DNA from 4 places in the Rhizobium sp. BK377 genome. Region 2 is predicted to be linked to each of the others. Evidence: predicted binding sites of a transcription regulator. Region 2 holds the regulator's gene; each other region holds the start of a gene.
What was found. Region 2 encodes LexA, which represses DNA repair genes until DNA is damaged. Its sites were predicted from a motif close to TGTTCNNNNTGTGTTCNG; they were not measured.
Positions count from the first base shown of each region.

Region 1: FHT92_RS12320 (ribonuclease T2 family protein) is a predicted target of LexA. The motif match lies at 1,822-1,839, and genes of this name have one in related genera.
Region 3: FHT92_RS12030 (ATP-dependent helicase) is a predicted target of LexA. The motif match lies at 3,921-3,938, and genes of this name have one in related genera.
Region 4: FHT92_RS07270 (2'-5' RNA ligase family protein) is a predicted target of LexA. The motif match lies at 3,218-3,235, and genes of this name have one in related genera.

Region 1 is NZ_JACIAC010000002.1:726,341-732,237, forward strand. Features, by position in the region: gene ettA (energy-dependent translational throttle protein EttA) at 1-960, opposite strand, end outside; gene FHT92_RS12320 (ribonuclease T2 family protein) at 1,069-1,806, opposite strand; gene FHT92_RS12325 (alpha/beta fold hydrolase) at 1,964-2,914, shown strand; gene FHT92_RS12330 (DMT family transporter) at 2,911-3,867, shown strand; gene FHT92_RS12335 (CaiB/BaiF CoA-transferase family protein) at 3,911-5,110, shown strand; gene FHT92_RS12340 (thiamine pyrophosphate-binding protein) at 5,141-5,897, shown strand, end outside.
Region 2 is NZ_JACIAC010000001.1:97,493-103,389, forward strand. Features, by position in the region: gene eno (phosphopyruvate hydratase) at 1-476, opposite strand, end outside; gene kdsA (3-deoxy-8-phosphooctulonate synthase) at 618-1,463, opposite strand; gene FHT92_RS00460 (VOC family protein) at 1,460-2,347, opposite strand; gene lexA (transcriptional repressor LexA) at 2,543-3,268, shown strand; gene FHT92_RS00470 (ComEC/Rec2 family competence protein) at 3,249-5,678, opposite strand.
Region 3 is NZ_JACIAC010000002.1:660,759-666,655, reverse strand. Features, by position in the region: gene FHT92_RS12040 (GNAT family N-acetyltransferase) at 21-530, opposite strand; gene FHT92_RS12035 (hypothetical protein) at 727-1,221, opposite strand; gene FHT92_RS12030 (ATP-dependent helicase) at 1,383-3,878, opposite strand; gene FHT92_RS12025 (hypothetical protein) at 4,050-4,319, shown strand; gene FHT92_RS12020 (YoaK family protein) at 4,329-5,006, opposite strand; gene FHT92_RS12015 (glyoxalase) at 5,037-5,897, opposite strand, start outside.
Region 4 is NZ_JACIAC010000001.1:1,467,365-1,473,261, reverse strand. Features, by position in the region: gene phnX (phosphonoacetaldehyde hydrolase) at 1-175, opposite strand, end outside; gene FHT92_RS07280 (TIGR03364 family FAD-dependent oxidoreductase) at 172-1,302, opposite strand; gene FHT92_RS07275 (succinylglutamate desuccinylase/aspartoacylase family protein) at 1,406-2,467, opposite strand; gene FHT92_RS07270 (2'-5' RNA ligase family protein) at 2,538-3,059, opposite strand; gene guaA (glutamine-hydrolyzing GMP synthase) at 3,483-5,045, opposite strand; gene FHT92_RS07260 (5'-methylthioadenosine/S-adenosylhomocysteine nucleosidase) at 5,239-5,877, opposite strand; gene FHT92_RS07255 (PaaI family thioesterase) at 5,874-5,897, opposite strand, start outside.

The DNA of each region.
Region 1 (5,897 bases), on a different contig from region 2:
CATCTCGATGACCACCTGGCCGAGGCGCTCGCTGACCGGGATGATGATCTGCGCGTCACCAGGACGCTGCTTCTCGGCAGCCTCGACCAGCTGTTCGTAGGACTTGATACGCGCCTTGGACTTGGCCTGACGGGCTTTCGGGCTGGAAGCGATCCATTCCTGTTCGCGGCTGATCGCCTTCTGACGGCCGGCTTCTTCGCGGTTTTCCTGCAGCATGCGCTTGGCCTTCGCCTGCAGGTAGGCCGAATAGTTGCCTTCGTAAGGAATGCCGCGGCCGCGGTCGAGCTCGAGGATCCAGCCGGTGACGTTATCCAGGAAGTAGCGATCGTGGGTGATCATCATCACGGCGCCTGGATAGTCGCGCAGGTGCTTTTCGAGCCAGGCGATGGTTTCGGCGTCCAGATGGTTGGTCGGTTCGTCGAGCAGCAGCAGGTCGGGCTGCGACAGAAGCAGGCGGCAGAGCGCGATACGACGGCGCTCACCACCCGACAGCGTCGTGACATCGGCGTCGCGCGGTGGGCAGCGCAGGGCTTCCATCGCCATCTCGACTTGGCTTTCCAGATCCCATAGGTTCTGGCTGTCGATGATGTCCTGAAGCTTCGCGCCCTCTTCCGCCGTCTCGTCGGAATAGTTCATCATCAACTCGTTGTAGCGATCGACGATTGCCGTCTTGGAGGCAACGCCTTCCATGACGTTTTCGAATACGGTCTTGTTCGGATCCAGCTTCGGCTCCTGTTCCAGGTAACCAACTGTCGCACCCTCAGCGAGCCAGGCTTCGCCGGTATATTCCTTGTCCTGGCCGGCGATGATGCGCAGCACGGTGGACTTACCGGCGCCGTTCGGACCCAGGATACCAATCTTGGCATCGGGATAGAAAGAAAGGTGGATATTCTCGAGGATCTTCTTATTGCCATAGGCCTTGTTGAGGCCGGACATATGATAGATGAACTGGCGTGCCATGCTGGGATGCTCCGGACGGAAACTTGAAATCGTGGCCGCTATGTAGGCGAAACCACGCCCGCGGGCAACGCCGAAACCCTGTTTCGTCAGGATTTCGGCATGTTTCCATCAGAAGCCGGCGGCATCCACAATGCCTTCGTCGCAGCCGAAGGACGTCTGCCCTGCCCCTTGGATGAGGCCACCGAGGCCCTTCTCCTTCGCTTGAGCCGAAACGGCATCCTGCGAAAGCCCGATCGTCAGTTCACTGATCACGCGCTTGTTGCCGACGCGCCGGCAGCTCATCTTCACACGGTCGCTGGCACCAGCGCCGAAGCTCTTGTCGAACGCCGCCTTGATCGCATCTGATTTCAGCGTCTTGCCAACATTGGCGGCAAAGAGGTCGCGCACGGCCGAAGCATTGAGATCGCCCATAAGATAAATGGCGGTGGCGAAATAGTCGTCCGCGCTCATCTTCGTGCAGGTACCGTGCTTGATCCATTCATGCCGCTCGAGCGCCGATTGCGTCCCAGGCATCGCCTTGTCGAGCGCGCTCTTCGTCTCGGTCGAGAGGGTCACCGCCGGCAGGCTCGTCCATTGGCCGTCCTTGTCGGCGGTTTTCTGGTCGGCAGGTACGCCGCAATAATCCTGCCGCATCGGCCACAGGCCATGGAGAGAAAAGTTGGTGGCGTCATAGCGCTCGCCGCTCTGGCTGGCACACTCCGCCTTCTTCTGATTGGTCTGGCAGAACGCTGGCTGCCAGCTCGCCGCAAGAATGAAGCGTGTGCGCCCGCTTTCCTGCGCGGATACGGAACCGGCGGCAGATAACGAGAGGAATAGGATGGAAATCGACAGGAAAAGCTTGCTCATAAACAGCCTCGACAAAAGAACAATACAGGAACAAACAAGCACGAAGCCAACGATTTCGCAACCCTGAATCGCGAAGAAATCAATTTTCGCATGTATGCCGGACCAGGAAATATTGCATTGCTCGGGTATCTGGTCTTTTTGGGCGCAGGAGGAAGGCATGGTTTTCGAGACATTGCGGCTTCAAAGCGCGGAAGCTTCGCTTGCCTATCATCACCAGCGTCCAGAGGGGCACGCGCGGGCTATCCTGATGATTTCGCACGGGCTTGCCGAGCATTCCCGCCGCTATCAGCGCTTTGCTGAAGCCATGGCGGCAGGAGGTTATCACGTCTATGTGCATGATCATCGCGGCCATGGCGAGACAACCGCAGCCGATGCGCCGCTCGGCCGCTTCGCGAGACGGGACGGCATCGACCGTGTCATCAACGATATCGCTGCCATGCACGACTTTGCCACGACCCGCGACCCCGGCCTGCCCGTCATCCTGTTCGGCCATTCGATGGGCGGCCTGATCGCACTCAATGCCGCCGCCGAACTTCCCGGCCGGTTCGCAGCCCTTGCCGTCTGGAATTCGAACTTCGCGGTTGGTCTTTCCGGCCGCGTCGCACAGGCGATCCTGCTTGCCGAGCGCATGCTGAAAGGCTCCGATGTGCCGAGCGACATGCTGCCGAGGCTGACATTTTCCGCCTGGGGCAAATCCATTCCCGATCACCGGACGGGATTCGACTGGCTGTCACACGATCCGGATAAGGTCGATGCCTATATTGCCGATCCGCTCTGTGGCTTCGATGCGTCCATATCGCTCTGGCTCGATGTCTTCGCCCTCACCTTTCGCGGTATCGAGAAAGGGCGGCTCGATATTCTGCCGAAGGACATGCCGATCCATCTGTGCGGCGGTGGCAAGGACCCGGCAACCATCAATGGAAAAGCCGTGCTGTGGTTGTCAAAGCGTTTGAAAAGCCAAGGCTTCTCCCGTATCAGCACCCAGATATATCAGGACATGCGGCATGAAACGCTGAACGAGATCGGCGCGGAAGCGGCAATTGCGGATTTCGCCCACTGGTGCGATGAAGCGATCCGCACGGTCCGGAGCGAAAGGACCCTGAGATGACGAGCACGACTTCCACACGCCATCCCGCTGCCTCCGAGGTGACGCTCGGCCTGCTTTTCATGCTGCTCTCGGTGCTGATCTCGCCGCTGATCGACATCTTCTCGAAGCTCGCGACGGCAACGATCTCGTCGACGGAAGTCGCCGGCTTCCGTTTCGTCATCCAGTCGCTGACCATGCTGCCTTTCGTATTTCTGCGTGGCGCCAGAATCCGGCTTTCGCTGAAGCAGAGCTGCTATCATGCCATCCGCGGTGCGATGGTCACCACGTCGATGATCTGCTTCGTCACGACGCTGAAGGTCATGGCGGTTGCCGATGCGATCGCCATCTTCTTCGTCGAGCCGATCATCCTGACGATCCTTGGCAGCATCTTTCTGAAGGAAACCATCGGCTGGCGGCGCTACAGCGCCTGCGCCGTCGGTTTCCTGGGCGCCATGCTGATTATCCAGCCCAGCTTTGAAGAGGTCGGCTATATTGCCCTGCTGCCCGTCGTCAGCGCCTTCTGCATCGCCGTCTTCGCGCTGATGACGCGGGTGCTCTCGCATCGGGAGGATCCCTGGGCCATGCAGTTCCAGACCGGCCTCTGGGGCATCTTCTTCTGCGCCGTCATCCTGTTCTTCGGCTACGGCAGCGGCTCCGACATCATCGATACGGTAATGCCCGATCTTCCGGCCTTCGGCTACCTGCTCGGTACGGGCATTGCCGCTGCAATAACAGGCATTCTCGCGGCTTACGCCTATCGCGCCGCCCCGGCCTCGACGCTGGCACCATTGCAATATCTTGAAATCGTCTCAGCCACCGTCTTCGCCTGGCTGGTCTTCGCCGATTTCCCTGATGCGTTGAAATGGCTCGGCATCCTCATCGTCATCGCGTCGGGCCTCTATATCATCTGGCGTGAGCGGCGCTTTGCTTCCAAACCCGTATCCGATACATCTGAGGCAACGCGGGCGCCCTAAAATCCGCCGCCCGCACGGAGTTTGCGAGGAACTTGGGAGGAAGATGACGCAAGACGTGAAGAAGAAGCCGCCGCTTGCCGGCATCAGGGTCATCGAGCTTGCGCGCGTGCTGGCCGGCCCATGGGCGGGGCAGATGCTGGCCGATCTCGGCGCCGATGTCATCAAGGTGGAAAACCCTGACGGTGGCGACGACACCAGACACTGGGGACCGCCCTTCGTCGAGGGCGCGGATGGAGAAAACCTCTCTGCCGCCTATTACCACTCGACCAATCGCGGCAAGCGGTCCATCACCGCAGACCTAAAAAGCAAAGAAGGCCAATCGCTGGTGCGCCGCCTCGTCGCCACCGCTGATGTGCTGATCGAGAATTTCAAGCTCGGCGGCCTTGTCAAATTCGGGCTCGATTACGAAAGCCTGAAAGCAATCAATCCGCGTCTCGTCTATTGCTCCATCACCGGCTTCGGCCAGACCGGCCCCTACGCCAGTCTCGCCGGCTACGACTATATCGTCCAGGGCATGTCGGGTTTTATGTCGATAACGGGTGAACCGGATGGACAGCCGATGAAAGCGGGTGTCGCGATTGCCGATATCTTCACCGGCATCTATGCGGTCTCAGCGATCGAAGCCGCCCTCATCCATGCCCTAAAGACGGGCGAAGGCCAGCTGATCGACATGGCGCTGCTCGATGTGCAATCGGCAGTGCTCGCCAACCAGAACATGAATTACCTGGTGTCCGGCCGTGCCCCAGTCCGGCTCGGCAACGCTCACCCGAACATATCGCCGTACGAGGTGGTGCCCACAGCTGATGGTTATCTCATCCTTGCCATCGGCAATGATGGCCAGTTTCGTCGTCTCTGCACGATCCTTGGCCTCGTCATCGGCGATGATGAAAACTTCGCGACCAACAAGGCCCGCGTCGCCAACAGAGACGCAGTTCGTCGGATGGTCTCAACCGAAACGCTGAAATGGCAAAAAGCGGATCTGCTCAAGGCCTGCGAGGACAATGCCGTGCCAGCCGGCGCCATCAATACGATCGAGGAAATGTTTGCCGATCCGCAGGTCAAGGCGCGCGGCCTGCGGGTTGATCTGCCGGATGCGGCGGGCACGATGATCCCCGGCGTGCGTACGCCGGTAGTGCTGTCGGAAACGCCGCTGCGATACGAGCGGCCGAGTCCGCGTCTGGGGGAACACAATGACGAGGTTCTGGCCGAACTTGTACAATGGGAGAGGAAGACATCGCCATGAGAAGGAGGGGGCCATGAGAAGGAGGGAGCCATGAAGAGGACAGGCGGGCAATTGATCGTCGAGGCGCTGAAGGCAAACGGCGTAAAACGTCTCTCCTGTGTACCGGGAGAGAGCTTCCTCGCCGTGCTTGACGCCCTGCATGACACCGATATCGACGTGATCGTCTGCCGTCAGGAAGGCGGAGCCGCGATGATGGCGGATTGTTGGGGCCGGCTGACCGGCGAACCCGGCATCTGCATGGTCACCCGCGGCCCCGGCGCCACCAATGCCTCTGCCGGCCTGCACATTGCCCGGCAGGATTCAATCCCGATGATCCTCTTCATCGGCCAGGTGCAGCGGGATGCGCGCGAGCGCGAAGCCTTCCAGGAGGTCGAGTTCCGCCGCGCCTTCACCGAATTTGCCAAATGGGTCGGCGAGATCGACGATGCCGCCCGCATCCCGGAATTCGTCACCCGCGCTTTCGCGATCGCCACATCAGGCCGCCCCGGCCCGGTCGTGTTGACGTTGCCCGAGGACATGCTGCGCGACGAGGTCGAAGCGCCCCGCGCCAGGCGCTACACCCGCGTCGATGCCCATCCCGGCCGCAGCCAGATCGATGATCTCTACCTGCGCCTGTTGAAGACCGAGCGGCCGATGATCATCCTCGGCGGCACCCGCTGGGATGCCGATGCCGTCGCCGATTTCCAGAGTTTTGCCGAGCGCTTCAGCCTGCCGGTCGGCTGTTCCTTCCGCCGCCAGATGCTGTTCGATCACCTGCACCCCTCCTACGCCGGCGATGTCGGTATCG
Region 2 (5,897 bases):
ATCGGGTTATCGGCGTGGGCGCCGCCGTTGATAATGTTCATCATCGGAACCGGCAGCAGACTTGCGGAAGCGCCGCCGACGTATCGGTAAAGCGGCAGGCCGGAGGCCTGCGCGGCGGCCTTGGCAACGGCGAGCGAAACGCCGAGGATGGCATTGGCGCCGAGGCGCGACTTGTTCGGCGTGCCATCAAGCTCGATCATGATCTTGTCGATCTGGATCTGATTTTCAGCGTCGATGCCGCCGATCGCGTCGAAGATCTCGGTATTTGCGGCTTCGACAGCCTTTTCGACACCCTTGCCGAGATAGCGCTTGCCGCCGTCGCGCAGTTCGACGGCTTCATGCGCGCCAGTCGAAGCTCCCGAGGGAACAGCCGCACGGCCCATGCTGCCGTCTTCGAGATAGACATCGACTTCGACGGTGGGGTTGCCACGGCTATCGAGAATCTCGCGGGCGATGATATCGGTAATTGCAGTCATGATTTTTTCCTGCTCGGTGGATGGATAAATCGTTTGAAACCGTCTTAATCAAAGGTGCGCAAATTACAATGGCACTTTGCGGCGCCTCCGAAGTGCATGTCCCATCGTCGCTATAGCACGATCATGTCAGGCTGTTGACTGTCAGCCCTTGGCGACCGCGTCGAAGGCGAGAAGCTTTTCCAAAAGCCGTGGCATCTCCTTGAGATAGACCATGTTCGGGCCATCGGAAGGAGCGTTGTCCGGATCCTCATGGGTTTCGATGAAAATACCCGCGACACCGGCGGCGACTGCCGCGCGCGCCAGCGTTTCGACGAATTCGCGCTGGCCACCGGAGGAATCGCCCTGCCCACCCGGCTGAGCAACGGAATGGGTGGCATCAAAGATCACAGGAGCGCCCATCCCCGCCATGATCGGCAGGGAGCGCATATCGGACACCAGAGTATTGTAGCCGAAGGAAACGCCTCGCTCGCAGAGCAATACATTCGGATTGCCGCTAGCATTCAGCTTGCCCAGCACGTTCTTCATGTCCCAGGGGGCGAGGAACTGGCCCTTCTTGACATTGACGGCACGACCCGTCTTGGCCGCGGCAACCAGAAGATCCGTCTGGCGGCAGAGGAAGGCTGGAATCTGTAGTACATCGACGGTTTCGGCGACAACAGCGCATTGTTCTGCCGTGTGAACGTCCGTCAGGACGGGAAAGCCGAACTCCTTCTTGAGATCGGCAAAAACTTCCATTGCCTTTTCCAAGCCGATACCGCGCTTGGCGGAAATAGAGGTACGGTTCGCCTTGTCATAGGAGGTCTTGTAGACGAGGCCGATGTCGAGCTTGGCGCACAACTCCTTCAGCGTGCCACCAACCATGAAAGCATGCTCGCGGCTTTCCATCTGGCACGGGCCTGCGATGAGCGAAAGCTTGGCGGAATTGGAAAACAGAACCTGGCCAGCGCCTTCGCCGATCCGGACCTCTGCATTGGTAGTGGAGCTCATGATGTTTCCTCGAAGGCGAAGAGCACGCCCTGTCCGGGCGTGGGCTTCACCAGAATACGGTTGCCCTTGCGTGTATAGGTCACCCCGTTAGCAGCCAAATGCGCTTCTGTCACGGCCAGATCGCCGACGGCAAAGAGGACGGCCCGGCCGCGCAGGCCGCGATCGGTATCCGGTATCACCAGATCGTAGTAGGCCTCCAGCCCCTCAGGGGTCATCAGGCTGATTTTCGCTTTTCCGGTAGGGACGTCCAGCCCGAAACTCGTTTCCTCCGCAGAGGCAGCTTTTGCGGCCGTGCGAACGAACTCGCTGAAGGCTGCCGGCTCCTGCGCGGTGAGAACAATCTCGGCAATGTTTGTCACGCCGTTGGCATGAGTCTCCAGCGCGCTGCGGTCGGCAGGAAGCGGGTTGACGCGCTCGACAGCGAAGAGAAAGAAATCCGGCGCCCGGAGATCGCCGGCAAAAGCGAGCCGAAAGCCGGCAACGCTTTCGGTACCATCAGGCATTTTCACAGGACGTTCGAACTGCAGCACAGAACCTGCACTTATGCCGTCCCTCGCGAACCGAGCATGTTCATGCCTCGCATCCGCTGTCGCGAAGGCGATGGCGGACAGTCCCTCGCCGCCGCAGCGGAAGCGGAAAGCCTGGTTGCGGGCAGTAAAAACATTCCCCTCACGCGCCGTCTCCTCGCTTTCCTCCACACTCGCCACACCCAACGGCTCGATATAGGTTTTATCGGCGAAGAAAACGCAGGCATTTTCCGTGCCAAAGGGATGTCGGGCATCGGGCGCGACGGTAAAGCCAAGCTTGCCCAGCCTTTCGCGCGCAAGATCAATATCGGTAACCGGCAAAACGAGATGATCGATCGGAAGCGTTTCTTGGCTCATCAGTTCCCTCCAGCAACTACAAGGAGATGTGCTTCAGCAAGCGCCATGAGACAAGGCCGGGAAGGCTTGGGGGCCAAGAAAAATAAAATTCTCGACAGAATGAACAGAAGTTTTACGAAAATTTAGCTACTTGCAGAACACATATGGAACATATAGTGTCCGTTCTGGATTTGTTTCAAGATGGGGTTAGACGCCATGCTTACGCGCAAACAACAGGAACTCCTTCTTTTCATTCACGAAAGGATGAAGGAGTCAGGCGTTCCGCCGTCTTTCGACGAAATGAAGGACGCTCTGGATCTGGCCTCAAAATCCGGTATCCATCGGCTGATCACGGCGCTCGAGGAACGCGGTTTCATTCGCCGGCTTCCGAACCGGGCTCGTGCGCTCGAAGTCATCAAATTGCCGGAAGCCTATAACCCAAGCCTGCAGCAGCGGCGCGGCTTTTCGCCGAGCGTCATCGAGGGCAGTCTTGGCAAACCCCAGCCGGTGGCACCTCCTGCCTCGGCAAAGCCCGCACCCGCGGCCGATAACAGCAATGCGGTCTCCGTTCCCGTCATGGGCCGCATCGCTGCCGGTGTTCCGATCTCGGCAATCCAGAACAATACGCATGACATCACCGTTCCCGCCGATATGCTGGGTTCAGGCGAGCATTATGCCCTCGAAGTTCGCGGCGACTCGATGATCGAAGCCGGGATTTTCGATGGCGACACGGTTATTATCCGCAATGGCAGCACCGCCAATCCGGGCGATATCGTCGTCGCGCTGGTCGATGACGAGGAAGCCACGCTCAAGCGCTTCCGCCGCAAGGGCGCATCGATTGCGCTCGAGGCAGCAAACCCTGCTTACGAGACCCGCATTTTTCCACCGGACCGTGTCAAGGTCCAGGGCAAGCTCGTCGGCCTCATTCGCCGCTATCACTGACCGGCGACAGGCTGGCGTCTGCGAATGTGTTGCTGCGCCAGTCATAGGCGCGGTGGCGCATCCAAGGGCGCCGCAATGTGTCGAATGCGATTGCGACCTCCGCTCCTTTATCGGTGAATCGAAGTTCAACAGAACCCGTCTTGCGCAGCGTTTCGCCGGTAAAGAGCAGCGCGCCGGAACGGCAACGGTCGAAGCGCAATCGAACAGCGGTCACGACAATATCAGCCGTATCACAGGCGGGCCCGAGATAGGCAGCATTGTCGATGACGGTCAGTTTCTTTCCATTGCCGAGCAAGGCGGTGCACCAGGCGCTCTTCAGGCAGGAGAAGCGTGAAGGGCGACCGGTGGCAACTGACTGTTTCATCGCCTCTCTCGCTTCATCCTGTTGTTCTGGCGAGAGCTGCAGCCTTTTGCCGTCTGGCGCAGTGGGTGGCGCCTTGGCAACTTGGAGCATAACCGGCTTCTGATGCTCTTCGATCGCAAGTGCCCTCTGCCATTGTTCGAAGATGAAGGCGGGCGGCTTTTCACGGTTCGAAGCCATCGCCTGTCCGTCGATTATAGCGACTAGGCCGCCATCTTCGGAAATGGCGATGTCGGGCATCGCTTGTGACGGAAGCAGCACTACAGCAAGCGTTGAGACCGCCACAATTGCGGTTCCCATGTGCTGCAGACGGGTTCTGAGCAGGGTCAGCAGCAGAAAGCCGAAGACGGCTGCCGGGAAGTACCAACCGGGCAAGCGGCCCACATCAATATTGCCACCCCAGCCCGATACCGTCGTTGCGATTTTTATCACCAGATCAAGCCCGAAGCCTGCAACCTGCCATACCGGACCATCAAGGCCAAAAGGCATCAGCAGCATCGCCAGCATCCCGGCCGGCATGACGATGAAGGAAATAACCGGCATAGCCGCGAGATTTGCCGGCAGGCCATAGGCAGTCAGGCGGTGGAAATGCTCGATCGAAAACAGTGCCGTCGAGAAACCACCGATCAACGACGTCAGGAAGACGCCCCCGAAGAATCCGCCGACGACGAAGAAGGGTTTCATGATCGGCAGCTTGGCAAAGGCATTCTCCCGCATCGGGCGCCCCTTCCAGAGATCGTAGCCGGCAACCAGGGCAAGCGTCGCGGCGAAAGACATCTGGAAGCTTGGTCCGAGCACTTCCGATGGCGAGACGGCGAGGATCACGAGAGCGGAAAGCGCCACGTTTCTGAGACTGATCGACGGACGGTCGAAGAAGACGGCTACCAGCATGATCGCCATCATGATGAAGGCGCGTTCGGCGGAGACGGCAAAACCCGAGATCAGATAGTAGGCCGTCACCGCAGCGAGCGCGCCGGCCGCCGCGATCTTCTTGGTCGGCCATGCCTGGGCAATGCCGGGAAACAGGCTGAGAATGACGCGGAGGCCGACAAAGAAGATGCCGGCGGAGAGCGCCATGTTGAGACCGGAGATCGCGATGATATGCGCAAGGCCGGATTGCCGCAGCGCTTCCGTCGTTTCATCCGAGATCGCCCGTCTCTCGTCGGTGACAAGTGAAGCGGCAAAGGCCCCGGTGTCGCCAGGCAGCGTAGAGCGAATCCGATCGCCGATGCCGGTTCTCAGGCTGTAGAGCCGTTCCAGAACGATCCCGGCGACCGAACCCGCTTGCTCCGGCTGTTCCGCAACCTTCTTCGGCGCGCCATAGAAGAAGCCGTTCGCACCAATGCCATCGAAATAGGCGCTGAAGGCGAAATCGTTGAGATGTGGGAGCGCCGGTCCGGCCGGAGGCGTGATGCGCGCCCTGCCCTCGATAACGTCGCCGAGTTCGAACGGCTGGGTGGCGCCGCGGACCAGCACGGAGATGCGTTCGGGCGGACGCTTGAGCTCGGGAGCATCCGTACCGGTGACGTCGAGAATATAACGCCAGCGCCCTTGGCCGTAGCCTTCTCGGCGTTCGACCCGGCCGGTTACCGTTGTCGTTACGGCTGAATCGAGGATCAGGGTCTTTGCCCGCCATGTTTCGATCTGCGCCGAGAGCATTCCGCCGACAAAGAGAAGCAGTGCGAGGAGCGTCGCCCGCAATTTGGTGCGGGCATGGCCGCAAAGCGCAACAGCGAGAACAAGCGCAAGCAGGCAGAGACCGAGGGAGACGGCCGGAAAATCCGAAGCTGCCAGAAACCAGGTCGCGGCACCCGCACCAAGGAAGACCGGCGAGATGAGGATGAGGCGACCGTGATCGGTCTCTTCGGCGGCCATCCGCATGGACGACCCGACGTATCGTTTCGCAACAGTCGCCAATCTCGATCGAAATGGGATCGCAACCTGCGTCCGAGCCGATTGCGTCACAATGGCGCGCGGAGCAATGCCTGCAAAATCCATTTTCTCACCAATGGATTGCGTCTGTCGTTCTCTTGTCTCTAACCCCGTCATATTCGCCTGGAGCTGCCCTTAATCCCAGCAGAATGCAACCTGAGATCAAAACGAGCAAACAATAATCGATTGAAATAAGAGGAAAATTCACAGGAACGAAAATCCAGTCAAATCATGGTGTTCTGATATGCATTTAGCTGATCGCTGCAGTGCCTAAAAGATAATGCCGCGATGCACAAAATGGCATCACGGTAACTTGGCATTAGCTTCCCGATCATA
Region 3 (5,897 bases), on a different contig from region 2:
TATTAGGATTTATGCATGCGCTAGGGAGCCGGATGCCTGAAGACCAGGTCGTCCTCATCACCCTCCTGGCGTGCGGCCATTGCATCCGGCACGGCGCCCAGCCGTTCGGCAAGACGGATCGATCTCACATTGGGTGGAGCGATATAGCTCACCAGAGTCTTCAGACCACACACTGCAAAGGCCCAGTCCCGCAAGGCAACGGCGGCTTCATAGGCATAACCTTTGCCCTCGGCTTGCGGATAGACGAGCCAGCCCAGTTCCTTCTCGGGAAACAGCGGACCGTGATTGATGCCGACCTGACCGAGGCATTGTCCTGTGGCGCGATCCTCCATCATCAGGGCGCCGTGGCCCTCAAGCGTCCAGAGCGCGACATCGTGGCAGAACATGCCCCAAGCAGCCTTGGTCGAATGCGGGCCCCCCATATAGAGGGCGCGGTCGGAGATCATCAGCGCGTGGTAGTCCGGCCAGTCAGCCATTGCGGGAGCCCGCAGGATCAGGCGCTCGGTTTGAAGGGTCGGTATGGTCGTCATCAGATGTCTCGCCGGAAAATAGGGTCAAGCCCGAGGTGAATGCCTGAAGCTTCAGGTCATTTACAGGGTATCCGCGTGCCCCGAAAGGCCGATGGGAAAGTCGGCGCCCTGTGATGAGGGGCGTGCCGCGGAAGAGACGATGCCGCCGGCAGAGGTTGCCCAATCAGCGAGGCTCCCCCGGCGGAGCCTCATTGCATCAGGCCGTCTGATCGCTCTCGCCGTTTGCAACGGGCGAGTTGCCGTAAGTCGTCTGGTATGCACGAAGCGCAGTCTGCATGTCGGTCAGGACTTTGGCCATCAGGCCGCTGCCTTCATCATCACCGCCGGCGGCGGCAATCTTCTGCGGGTCGGCGGAAAGAAGTTCCGATGTGGTCAACTTGCCGTCGCCATTCGCATCCAGGGCAGCGAGCGCACCCTTGGAGTCATCACCATTGTCATCGGTGCCGGCCTTGCTGTCGTCGTCCGTCTTCTGAAGCGAGAGCATGAGCGCCAGAATATCGGCTGCGATCTTCTGGACGACATCGGAGCCGGAGGAAGCGTCATCGCCGGTGGACGAACTGGTCGCCGTCGAGGACTTTGAAGCGGCCGCAAGTTCGTCCGCTGAGACGACGCCGTCACCGTTCTTGTCGAGAGGATTGAGAGGAGCTTGGTACTGGGTCTGCGTGCTGCCCAGGGCTGAAATACTGGTCACTTGAACCTCCTTTGAAGGTCTTGTGAAGCCTGCCTTTCATGGGCGGGCAATAACCGGGCTAGGCTGATTTGCGAGTCGGGTCAAAGCGGCGTTTTGTCATCTGGAGAAGCGCGTTCGGCTGCGCGTGTGATTCCCGACTACACGCCAAGGAAGGTGAGCGGTCAGACGCGCTCCACAAATCCGTCGAGCACCCGCTTCTGGCCGGCGCGATCGAAATCGATCGTCAGCTTGTTGCCTTCGATGCCGGATATGGAGCCGTTACCGAATTTGATGTGGAAGACGCGGTCGCCGAGGGCGAAGCGTGAGGGTTCGGTGGCTGTGGATTTCGCCACCAGTTCGCCCTCGATGGTGCGGCCGCGCGGGCCGCTTTCGCCGTAACCGATGCGTTCCACGGCATGGCCGGAGCGCGTGCCCCAGTTGTCGCGGGTGGCGTCGGTCTTGTTGGCCTGGGCGCGTTTCCAGCCCGGCGTCGAATAGGAATTGGCGAAGGGATCGGCCTTGTCGAATCGCGACTGGCCGTAACCGCCGCCGCGGCCGTAGCCACCGTAGTTCTGCTCCATCTCGGCCACTTCCACATGGGTTTCCGGCAGTTCGTCGAGGAAGCGTGAGGGGATGGTGGATTGCCAGAGGCCGTGGATGCGGCGGTTGGAGACGAACCAGATGTGGCAACGGTGCTTGGCGCGGGTGATGCCGACATAGGCGAGGCGGCGTTCTTCCTCGAGGCCGGCGCGGCCGGATTCATCGAGCGAGCGCTGATGCGGGAAGAGGCCTTCCTCCCAGCCGGGCAGGAAAACGGTGTCGAATTCCAGGCCCTTGGCCGAATGCAGCGTCATGATGGAGACGGCGTCGAGATCCTCGTTCTGCTCGGCATCCATGACAAGGGAGACATGCTCCAGGAAGCCGCGCATGGATTCGAAGCTTTCCATGGAGCGGATGAGTTCCTTGAGGTTTTCAAGGCGGCCCGGCGCTTCCGCCGTCTTGTCGTTCTTCCACATGTCGGTATAGCCGGACTCTTCGAGGATCTGTTCGGCAAGCTCCGTATGCGGTGTGTTTTCAAGCAGTTCCTGCCATCGGCGGAAAGATTGAATCACGTCGAAGAGGGCCTTGCGGGCCTTGGGTTTCAGCTCGTCCGTCTCGATCATGTCGGCAGCGGCAGCCAGCATCGGGATATCGCGGGCACGGGCATAATCGTGGAGCGCGCGCACCGTCGTATCGCCGAGGCCGCGCTTCGGGGTGTTGATGATGCGCTCGAAAGCCAAGTCGTCTGCCGGCTGGGCGACGAGGCGGAAATAGGCCATGGCATCGCGGATTTCGAGGCGCTCGTAGAAGCGCGGGCCGCCGATGACGCGGTAGTTCAGGCCGAGGGTGACGAACCGGTCTTCGAATTCGCGCATCTGGAAGGAGGCGCGGACCAGGATCGCCATGTCGTTCAGTAGATGCTTCTTGCCGTCGGCATCGCCGCGCTGCAGGCGCTCGATTTCCTCACCGATGGCGCGCGCCTCTTCCTCGGAATCCCATGAGGCATGCACCTGCACCTTGACATCGTCAGGATCGGAGCGATCGGTGAAGAGCGTCTTGCCGAGGCGGCCTTCATTATGGGTGATCAGGTGGGCGGCAGCGCCGAGGATATGGGCCGTCGAGCGGTAGTTGCGCTCGAGCTTGATGACTTTGGCGCCTGGGAAATCCTTCTCGAAACGGAGGATGTTATCCACTTCGGCGCCGCGCCAGCCATAGATCGACTGGTCGTCGTCGCCGACGCAGCAGACATTCTGTGGCTCGCCCTTCGGCCGCTGGGCGAGGAGCCGCAGCCACATATATTGGGCGGTGTTGGTGTCCTGATATTCGTCGACGAGGATGTAGCGGAACCTCTGGTGATATTCCTTAAGCAGATCCGGCTGCTTGCGGAAGATTGCGATCGGATGCATCAGCAGGTCGCCGAAATCGCAGGCGTTCAGCGTCGACAGGCGGTTCTGGTAAGCAAAGTAGAGATCGCGGCCGCGGCCATTGGCGAAGGCGCGCGCGTCACCTTCCGGAATATCGGCAGGGCCGAGGCCCTTGTTCTTCCAGGTATCGATCATGCCGGCGAACTGTTTGGCCGGCCAGCGCTTGTCGTCGAGGCCTTCGGCCTGGATCAGCTGCTTGATGAGGCGGACCACATCGTCGGTGTCGAGGATAGTGAAATCCGAGCGCAGGCCGACGAGCTCGGCATGGCGGCGCAGAAGCTTGACGCCGATCGAGTGGAAGGTGCCGAGCCAGGGCATGCCTTCGACGGCGCCGCCGACGAGAAGCGCGATGCGCTCCTTCATCTCGCGGGCGGCCTTGTTGGTGAAGGTCACGGCGAGGATCTGCGAGGGGAAGGCGCGGCCGGTAGACAGGATATGGGCGATGCGGGTGGTGAGCACGCGCGTCTTGCCGGTGCCGGCGCCGGCGAGCACCAGGACCGGGCCTTCTAGCGTTTCGACCGCCTCACGCTGTTCCGGGTTGAGTCCGCCAAGATAGTCGGGGCGGCCGCCGTCACGAGCCGCCATGGCGCGGGCGGCAATGCCGCCGCCGGCAGTGGGTGCTCTTGCAGCAGGCGCGGCAGGCTGTTGCGGCTTGCGCGGCGCATCGCCCGGTTCCTCGTCGAAGAAGGGCATATCGTCGAAACTGTTGTTCATGGCGCGTAATGTAGTGATTCGGGAAGGAAAGACCAGAAAAGATGTTCTGCTTTCATTCCCAGCGGCTGCGCTATCCTCAGCAGGCTTGGTTGCCCGATTGGGAAGTCTGCGCACGAGTTGTGGTCCTGCTGGGCCTCAACTAAGGTCTCGCGCCAGCATCGGGAGAGTCATATGCACGTCATCGCCATTCTTGCCAATCTGATCCTGCTGATCGCTGTTGTCGCGCTGATCGCGGCGAATGGTTTGCCGGACAGTGGTGAAGGCCTCGGAACCGTCCTCGCCGCCATTGTGTCTCCCGTGTTGAGCACGATCGCTTTGCTGCGCCGTAATGGATCGGTTTCCGAACTCATTTCGCTTGAAATTCGGGCACGCAAGGCGACGCTGCGACTGCGCATTGCCGAGGCTGAGGCTGGGGCCGCCGGCAACGGCATCAGCGGCTAAGGGCTGTTCTCAGGCAGCCTTCGGCCCGGCAAAGGCCAGGCAGACCGACACCAGGGCAAAGAGCGGCGGTAGCGCCAGGCACCAGATGCCGACGGTAGCAAAGAGCAGGGCGGCCAGGCCGCAGCCGAGCGCGAAGGCGGCCACTGCAATTGGCATGCGCGACAGGCGGCCTTTCACTGTCCTTGCCTGATCTCCTGACATGCCATGGGCGAGATCGCCGAGATCGATCATGATCTGCGTCGTCGTGCCGGTCATCAGCGTGCTCGGCGGTGACGCGCCGAGATGGATGCGGTGAGCGGCGTTCTGGACCGCCATGGCGATGACGAGCAGCATGCCGGTTCCGACCAACGGCAGGCCATCCGGATTGGTGAAGGGCGAAAGCCAGATGGCGCAGGCGCCGCCAGCGATCAGGAATAATAGCTTGATGACGAGCAGGATGCGCAAGCCCTTCTCGTCACCGGCGAGTACCTTGTAGGTCAGGTATCGCAGCAGGAGGATCGTCAGGCAGAAGACGGGCAGCGCCAGAAGCTTGGCAATGATGCCCGACGTGCCGTGGGTCAGCGCTGCGCCGAGGGTGACGAAGTTGCCGGTGACATGGGCGGGAAAGAGACCTCCAAGTGCCAGGAAGCCTGCTGTATCGACATAACCACCGGTAAAGCTCAGAAGCACGGGCAGGGCTGGGCGCATCGGTCTATTCCCCCTCTGTATATTCGTTCGTCAGTGTGCCGCGACGGCGTGGATTTCGGCAATATAGCCGCCCGGAAATTCCACCATGGCTGCACGGCTTTCGCCGGACTGATAGGGCTCCACGAGGATTTCAGCACCGCTCTCCCTGGCTTTCTGGAGCGTCGCATCAAGATCGGCCGTCTCATAACCGGTCACCTCGCGGCCGTAGGGGAAGGGCAGATGGCCGTCGGTGACGAGTACGGTCATGCGGCCGAAGACGGATTCGATGCGCAAGCGGTGAAAGGTCTGATCCGGAAGGCCGATCTCGATACCCGGCGCCTTCTCTTCATCAGAAACGACTTTGCCGTGCGAGAAGGCAAGGAAGGCGTGGGTGAAAGCCGCGGCGCGATCAGCCGACACGTAGACCCGGTTTTCGGGGACTGTCGTGAAGGCCGGATAATTTGGCGTGGTCGTGTGCCAGTAGAGCTGCATGTTGACGCCGCCCGGCCACTGGATAACGGCATCTCGGCCAATCGGGTCTGGGAAGGCTGAGACGATCACATCGGCGCCGGCAGCCTTGGCGGCGGCTACGGCCTTGTCGAGATCGGTAACGAGGTAGCCGGTGCGTTCGGCGCCAAACGGGTAGGGGATCGGCGTCTTGAAGCCGAAGAGCGAGACGGTGCCAACCGATGTCTGCAGGAGCTGCGACGTGGTGCTGCTCGGCGTCGGCGTCACCGTTGCCGTTACCTGCTTGGTGCTAGTGCCGCCGAAGGTGGCGAGGAAGCTTTTGACGAAGGCGTCCACGTCATCAGGGGCGACATAGACATGGGTCGTATCATATTGCGCGCCGACACCAAATTGCGGCGAGGCGGCAAAGGCCGGAGAGCCGGCCAGACCGAGAAGGGCAACAAG
Region 4 (5,897 bases), 1.4 Mb from region 2:
GCATCGCGGCGATATGGGCACGCTTCGGAAGCCCCATGGGCTTGCGGGCATCGGCGATGGTTACCTCGACGCCGAGTTTGCCGAAGGTTTCCACAAAGGCCCCCATCGGCGCGAAAGAGCCGAAGTCAATCATTGTGCCGGCCCAGTCGAAGACCACTGCCTTGAATTGCGTCATGCTGCGCTCCCGTAGAGATCCTCGATGGTTTCTTCGCCGATACCGAAGGCGGTCGAAGCACCGCAGCCCGCGGTGACGACGACGATGCGCAGCGCGTCGGAGGGCTTGTCGGTAAACCGCCAGCGGTCTGGAGCGGAGGCATAGGTGCCGATCCAGCGCTCGGTAATGAAGCGACCCGGCAGGTTGAGCACGGCATCCATTTCGTCGAGGGTCAGCCGGTCGACCCGCTCCAGTCCAAACGGATCGGGTGTTTCGGAGTAATGGTGGCTGTCGCCGACGATCAGCGATCCGTCCTCCGACTGCGTGACGATCAGGTGGATGCCGTTTTCCCGCTCCGGCTTGAATTCGCGGTCAAGCCGCGCCTTCAGGGCAGTCGCCTCCGGCAATTCGGCATAACCGAGATAACGCCCGAGCCCGAGATCGGACATAACCGCAGTGCTGAGCGAAACCCGCTGGGCCGGCACAACACGCATCATCTGCAGCTTGCAGCGTGTGACGTTATAGGCAGCGATCCGATCCGCAAACAGGCTCTTGAAATCGTCGCCGGGGCAAACAACCACCGTCTCCGCCTCGATCAAGCCGGTTGACGTTTCGATTCGCGGCGGCTCGACGGCGCTCACTGCTGTCGAGCGGCGGAACTCTATGCCATATTTGACTTCGAGATAGCGGGCGAGCAGCGGAATGGCTGTGCTGGATTCGACCCGCACCTCATGTGGGCTATAGAGTGTGAAGCGCCCCGATTCCGGTCGCAGTGCCGGCACAAGCCGCCGTGCTTGATCGAGCGTCAGCCTTTCGCAGCCCTCGCCCATCTCTGTGCGCAGGAAGGCGTCGATCACGGCTTCGGATTCGTCGAGCCTTGCGGCAAGGAGCAGCCCGCGCTGCAGGACGTCTATGCCGGCGTCATCGACAATCCCGGCCCAGATATCGCGGGCCTGGCGCGCCTTGTTCCAGCAGTCGCCGGCCTGCTGGCCGGTCACCGTCACAAAGCCAAAATTGCGCACCGAAGCGCCATTTGCCTGTGCGTCACGGTCAACAACGACGACCCGTTTGCCACGCTTTGCCGCCGCCAGCGCATGCGCCAGCCCGACAATTCCCGCGCCGACGATCGCAATGTCGTAATGCGGCATGTACGCTCCTTCGCAATATGTCTGCCACGGCTTGGCGGATTTTCTTGAAGCCTGTGTGACAGTTGCGCGGAGCCTTACATTCGCGCGTGGAAAAGAATGCGGTTCAGTCTTCCAGGGTGCCGGCCTTTCGCGTTGCTTTGCTCGGCTTGTCGGCGACGATCTTCATCAGGTCGCCGCGTCGGCGCACCAGCCGGTCGGACGTGCGGGTCAGCAACAGCCCGTCCTGCGGCGCCCGGATCTTGATATCGCCCTCGGCAAAACCGGGTCGGGTGACGATCGTCGCCAGAAGCTCCCCTTCCGAGACACGCTCGCCGATATTGCGGTGGAAGAGGACCGTACCGCCCTGCGGCGCGCGCACGATCTCAACATTGTCGAGCGGCACGGCTGGTCCGGAGAAGGTCTTGTCTACGGTCGCTCCGCCGCCGACGACACCGCGCCCGATCAGGAATTGCAGCATGCCTTCGGCGTCTTTTGCGGCCATACCGGGGTCGACGTCGCGCAGGCCGCGCAGTTCCACCGTCACTGAAAGCTTGCCCGGAAGTTTCGCCTTGCGCTCGCCCGGCACCTCATACTTCCAGGCAAAACCGACCGCTTCTTCGAAGGCGCTGCTTTCGCCATCTGAAAGCAGCACTGCTTCCATGTCGAGCGCATTGGCAAGGTCCGCCGCCTCCGGCCAGAAGGCTTCGTCGATATAGGCATATTGCAGCGATTCATCATCGCAATGCAGATCGAGCACCAGATCGGCGCCGAGCGCCATATGGATGAGCTCCCGTTTCAATCGATCAGCTGCCGGGTAGTTGTCGAGCCCGTCAATCAGCTCTGGCCGATCACGAACGGAGATCAGCGGAAAGTCTCGGTTGAAATTGGTCCGCGATCCCAGATCGAACCGGCCTTGCAGCTCGCCGAAATGCGATTGTGCGGCACCGATCGGATTTGCCTGTGGCACAAGCGTGATATCGCCGGCGATCCGTCCTTCGCCTTCGGCCTGCCTGAGTTGTAGGCAGAGAAAATGCGCCAGCGCCGTTCCCGGCAGTTCGTTCGCGTGCAGTGCGGCCTGGATATAGACCTTCGGGGCGGCGGGATCGTTTCCCTCGAAACGGATGACCGGCAACCGCCATTCGATGCCGGGCGTATCGCCGGGGATGATGATCTCTGAAACGTCCACTGTCCTGCTCCGCCTGTGCCTATTGGGTGGGGAGTTGTATGCGAATCCCCACCCGCGGTGCAAGCTTGGCTCAGCCGAGCAGAGGCCAACGGCCAATGACATTATGCTCGCTCTTTCCATAGAAGCTGTGGATCAGCAGGAACTCCCGGACGGTCCACCGCACCGGCCGATTAAGCTCTTCAGGCAGAACTGTCTTGCGATCGTAGAGCAGCGTCATATGCGGTGTCAGATGGCCACCGAGGTTATAGGGCAGTCCCGCCTCATACAGACCTTCCTGGATTTGGTGGCGAAGATCCAGCAGCGCTTCGTTTTCCTGCCTGGTGCAGATGACGAAGGCCTGGGGTTCGCCCGGATGGCGGAAGCTCATGACCTCATCAAGCACCAATTCGAACGGTCGGACGCGTATCGTCGCAGCCATCTGTTCCGCAGCGAACGCGATATCCTGCGGCAGCCTGCGATAGGCGCCCACACCATTCAGCGTGATATGAAGCAGCTCAAGGGGTCGCGAAGGCCCCGTCAATGCATGGGCGTTGCGATAAGTCTGGGCGATCTCCATCGCTTCGGATGCTGCCTCAGCGGTCGGGCGGAGCATGAAGAACAACCTGTGGTGACGTCCCCCGCTGTAGCCGGCTTTCTTCCGGGGGTCGGAGCCATTCGGGTCGAGCGGAAAATGAGGCATCTGAACTACGGACTACATCGTCCGCCTCCTTGTTTTACAAGGAGGAGCTTATCAGAGGTGCTCTTTTCGTCAAGAACAAAACAAGAACAATGAAGGTGAAACTATATTGGAGACAAAAACGGCTGCCGAGCGGCGGCCGTTTGCCGATGTCGAATTGAACAGTGAATGAGTGCCTCAGGCGGCGTCCTTGACCGCCGCAGACACTTTCTTGGCAGACTTGGTGCGCGCTGCCTTCGGCCGCACGAGACGAAGAATGTCATCGGTGCTTGGCGTATTATCAGAAATTCTCTGGAAGACGAGGCAAAAACGGGAATCCGTGCCGGGTTTCCCAGATCTTCATTCCCACTCGATCGTGCCCGGCGGCTTACTGGTCACATCGTAAACCACGCGGTTGATACCACGGACTTCGTTGATGATGCGGGTCGCGGCGCGGCCCAGGAATTCCATATCGTAGTGATAGAAATCCGCCGTCATGCCGTCGACCGAGGTGACGGCGCGCAGCGCGCAGACGAATTCGTAGGTGCGGCCGTCGCCCATGACGCCGACGGTCTGGACGGGCAACAGCACGGCGAAAGCCTGCCAGATCGCGTCATAGAGGCCGGCCTTTCGGATCTCATCGAGATAGATCGCATCGGCTTCGCGCAGGATATCAAGCTTCTCGCGCGTGATGCCGCCTGGGCAGCGGATGGCGAGGCCCGGACCCGGGAAGGGATGGCGGCCGATGAAGCTGTCTGGCAGGCCGAGTTCCTTGCCAAGCACGCGAACCTCGTCCTTGAAGAGTTCGCGCAACGGCTCGACGAGCTGCATCTTCATGCGCTCCGGCAGGCCTCCGACATTGTGGTGCGACTTGATGGTGACGGAAGGGCCGCCGGTGAAGGAAACGGACTCGATCACATCTGGATAAAGCGTGCCCTGGCCGAGGAAATCCGCGCCGCCAAGCTTCTTGGCTTCGTCCTCGAAGGTCTCGATGAACAGGCGGCCGATGATCTTGCGCTTCGTTTCCGGGTCGGAAACGCCTTCGAGCTCGCCGATGAAGCGATCGGAAGCGTCGACATGGATCAGGTGCAGATTGTAGTGCTCGCGGAACATGGCAACGACGCCTGCGGCCTCGTCCTTGCGCATCAGGCCGTGGTCGACGAGGATGCAGGTCAGCTGGTCGCCGACAGCTTCGTGGATGAGAAGGGCTGCGACCGACGAATCCACGCCACCGGAAAGCGCGCAGATGACGCGCTTGTCGCCGACTTGGCGGCGGATGTCTTCGACAGCCTTTTGGCGGTAGGCGGACATGGTCCAGTCGCCTTGGATGCCAGCGATGTTGTGGATGAAGTTCGCGATCAGCTTGGCGCCATCAGGTGTATGCACGACCTCAGGATGGAACTGCACGCCGTAATATTTGCGCTTCTCGTCGGCGATAAAGGCGTAAGGCGCGTTGGACGAAGTGGCGACGACCTCGAAACCTTCGGGCAGTTTCGTCACGCGGTCGCCGTGGCTCATCCAGACCTGATGACGCGAGCCCTTGGACCAAAGACCTTCGAAGAGGGCGCATTCCTCGTCGACTTCCAGGAAGGCACGGCCGAATTCGCGGTGATGGCCGCTTTCCACCATACCGCCGAGCTGCATGCACATCGTCTGCTGTCCGTAGCAGATGCCGAACACTGGAAGACCGCTGTCGAAGATGATCTGCGGCGCCCGGGGCGATCCCTCATCGACCGTCGAGGCCGGGCTGCCGGACAGGATCACCGCTTTCGGCTGAAGGCGCTTGAAGCCTTCTTCGGCAGACTGGAAGGGAACGATCTCGCAATAGACGCCGGCTTCACGCACACGACGTGCGATGAGCTGGGTCACCTGGCTGCCGAAATCGACGATGAGAACGCTGTCGGGATGTGCTGTCTGGGTCATGGCGAGCCTTTAATGAAAAGCGCCTCTGCTTGCAATCCGGGAATTCGGCCGTATCGGGGTTTTATTGTCCCGATTGTCCCTGTTTTCAGCGCTTGCAGCGTGTCGCGATCCTTCATATTCGCTGCCACGGTTCAAGCTTTTGTCTTCGCATGTCGTTATTGCAAAACCGCTGCACACTTTTGCGCGACATGCTTTAGAACCAGAAAACGCCATCTTCCAGAGCAGTAAACAGACTATCGACGGCATAAGAAAGCTTGCGGTCGACGATATGCAGATATTCGGTCCAGCCGGAAATATGCTGCAGCTCGACTGCGCCATCCGAAATGCCGCGAAGGCCGATCAGCGGCAGTTTGTAGCCCTGGCAAGCGCGCAGCACCGCATAGGTCTCCATGTCGACCATGTCGGCTGCGATATTGGCATAGGCGGCACCGGAAACGACGTTGCCGCCGGTTGAAAGGGTGGCCTCGGGAATGCCGGGAATGCGCAGCGGCAGGTCGAGATCGGCCGGCAGGTCGAGAAAGGGAGTCTTGCCTTTTTCGAAGCCGAGCGGCGAGGCATCCATGTCACGATAGGAAACGGACGTGACCTGATAGACTTCGGTCTGCTGCAGGCGCGCCGAACCGGCCGAGCCGAGCGAAACCACGAGATCGGGCAGATCGTCGGAAGCATCGAGACGGGAGAGCGATTTGGAGATCGCGATCGCCGCCTCGACAGGGCCGACGCCTGTCATCAGCGGTTCGATGCGCGAGCGCAGGAACGGCCCGTATTCGGCCTCGGCGGCCATGACGAACAGGATGGACTTGCCTGCAACCGACTTCAGTTCGAATTTCATCCCGTAATTCCCTCTCTTCC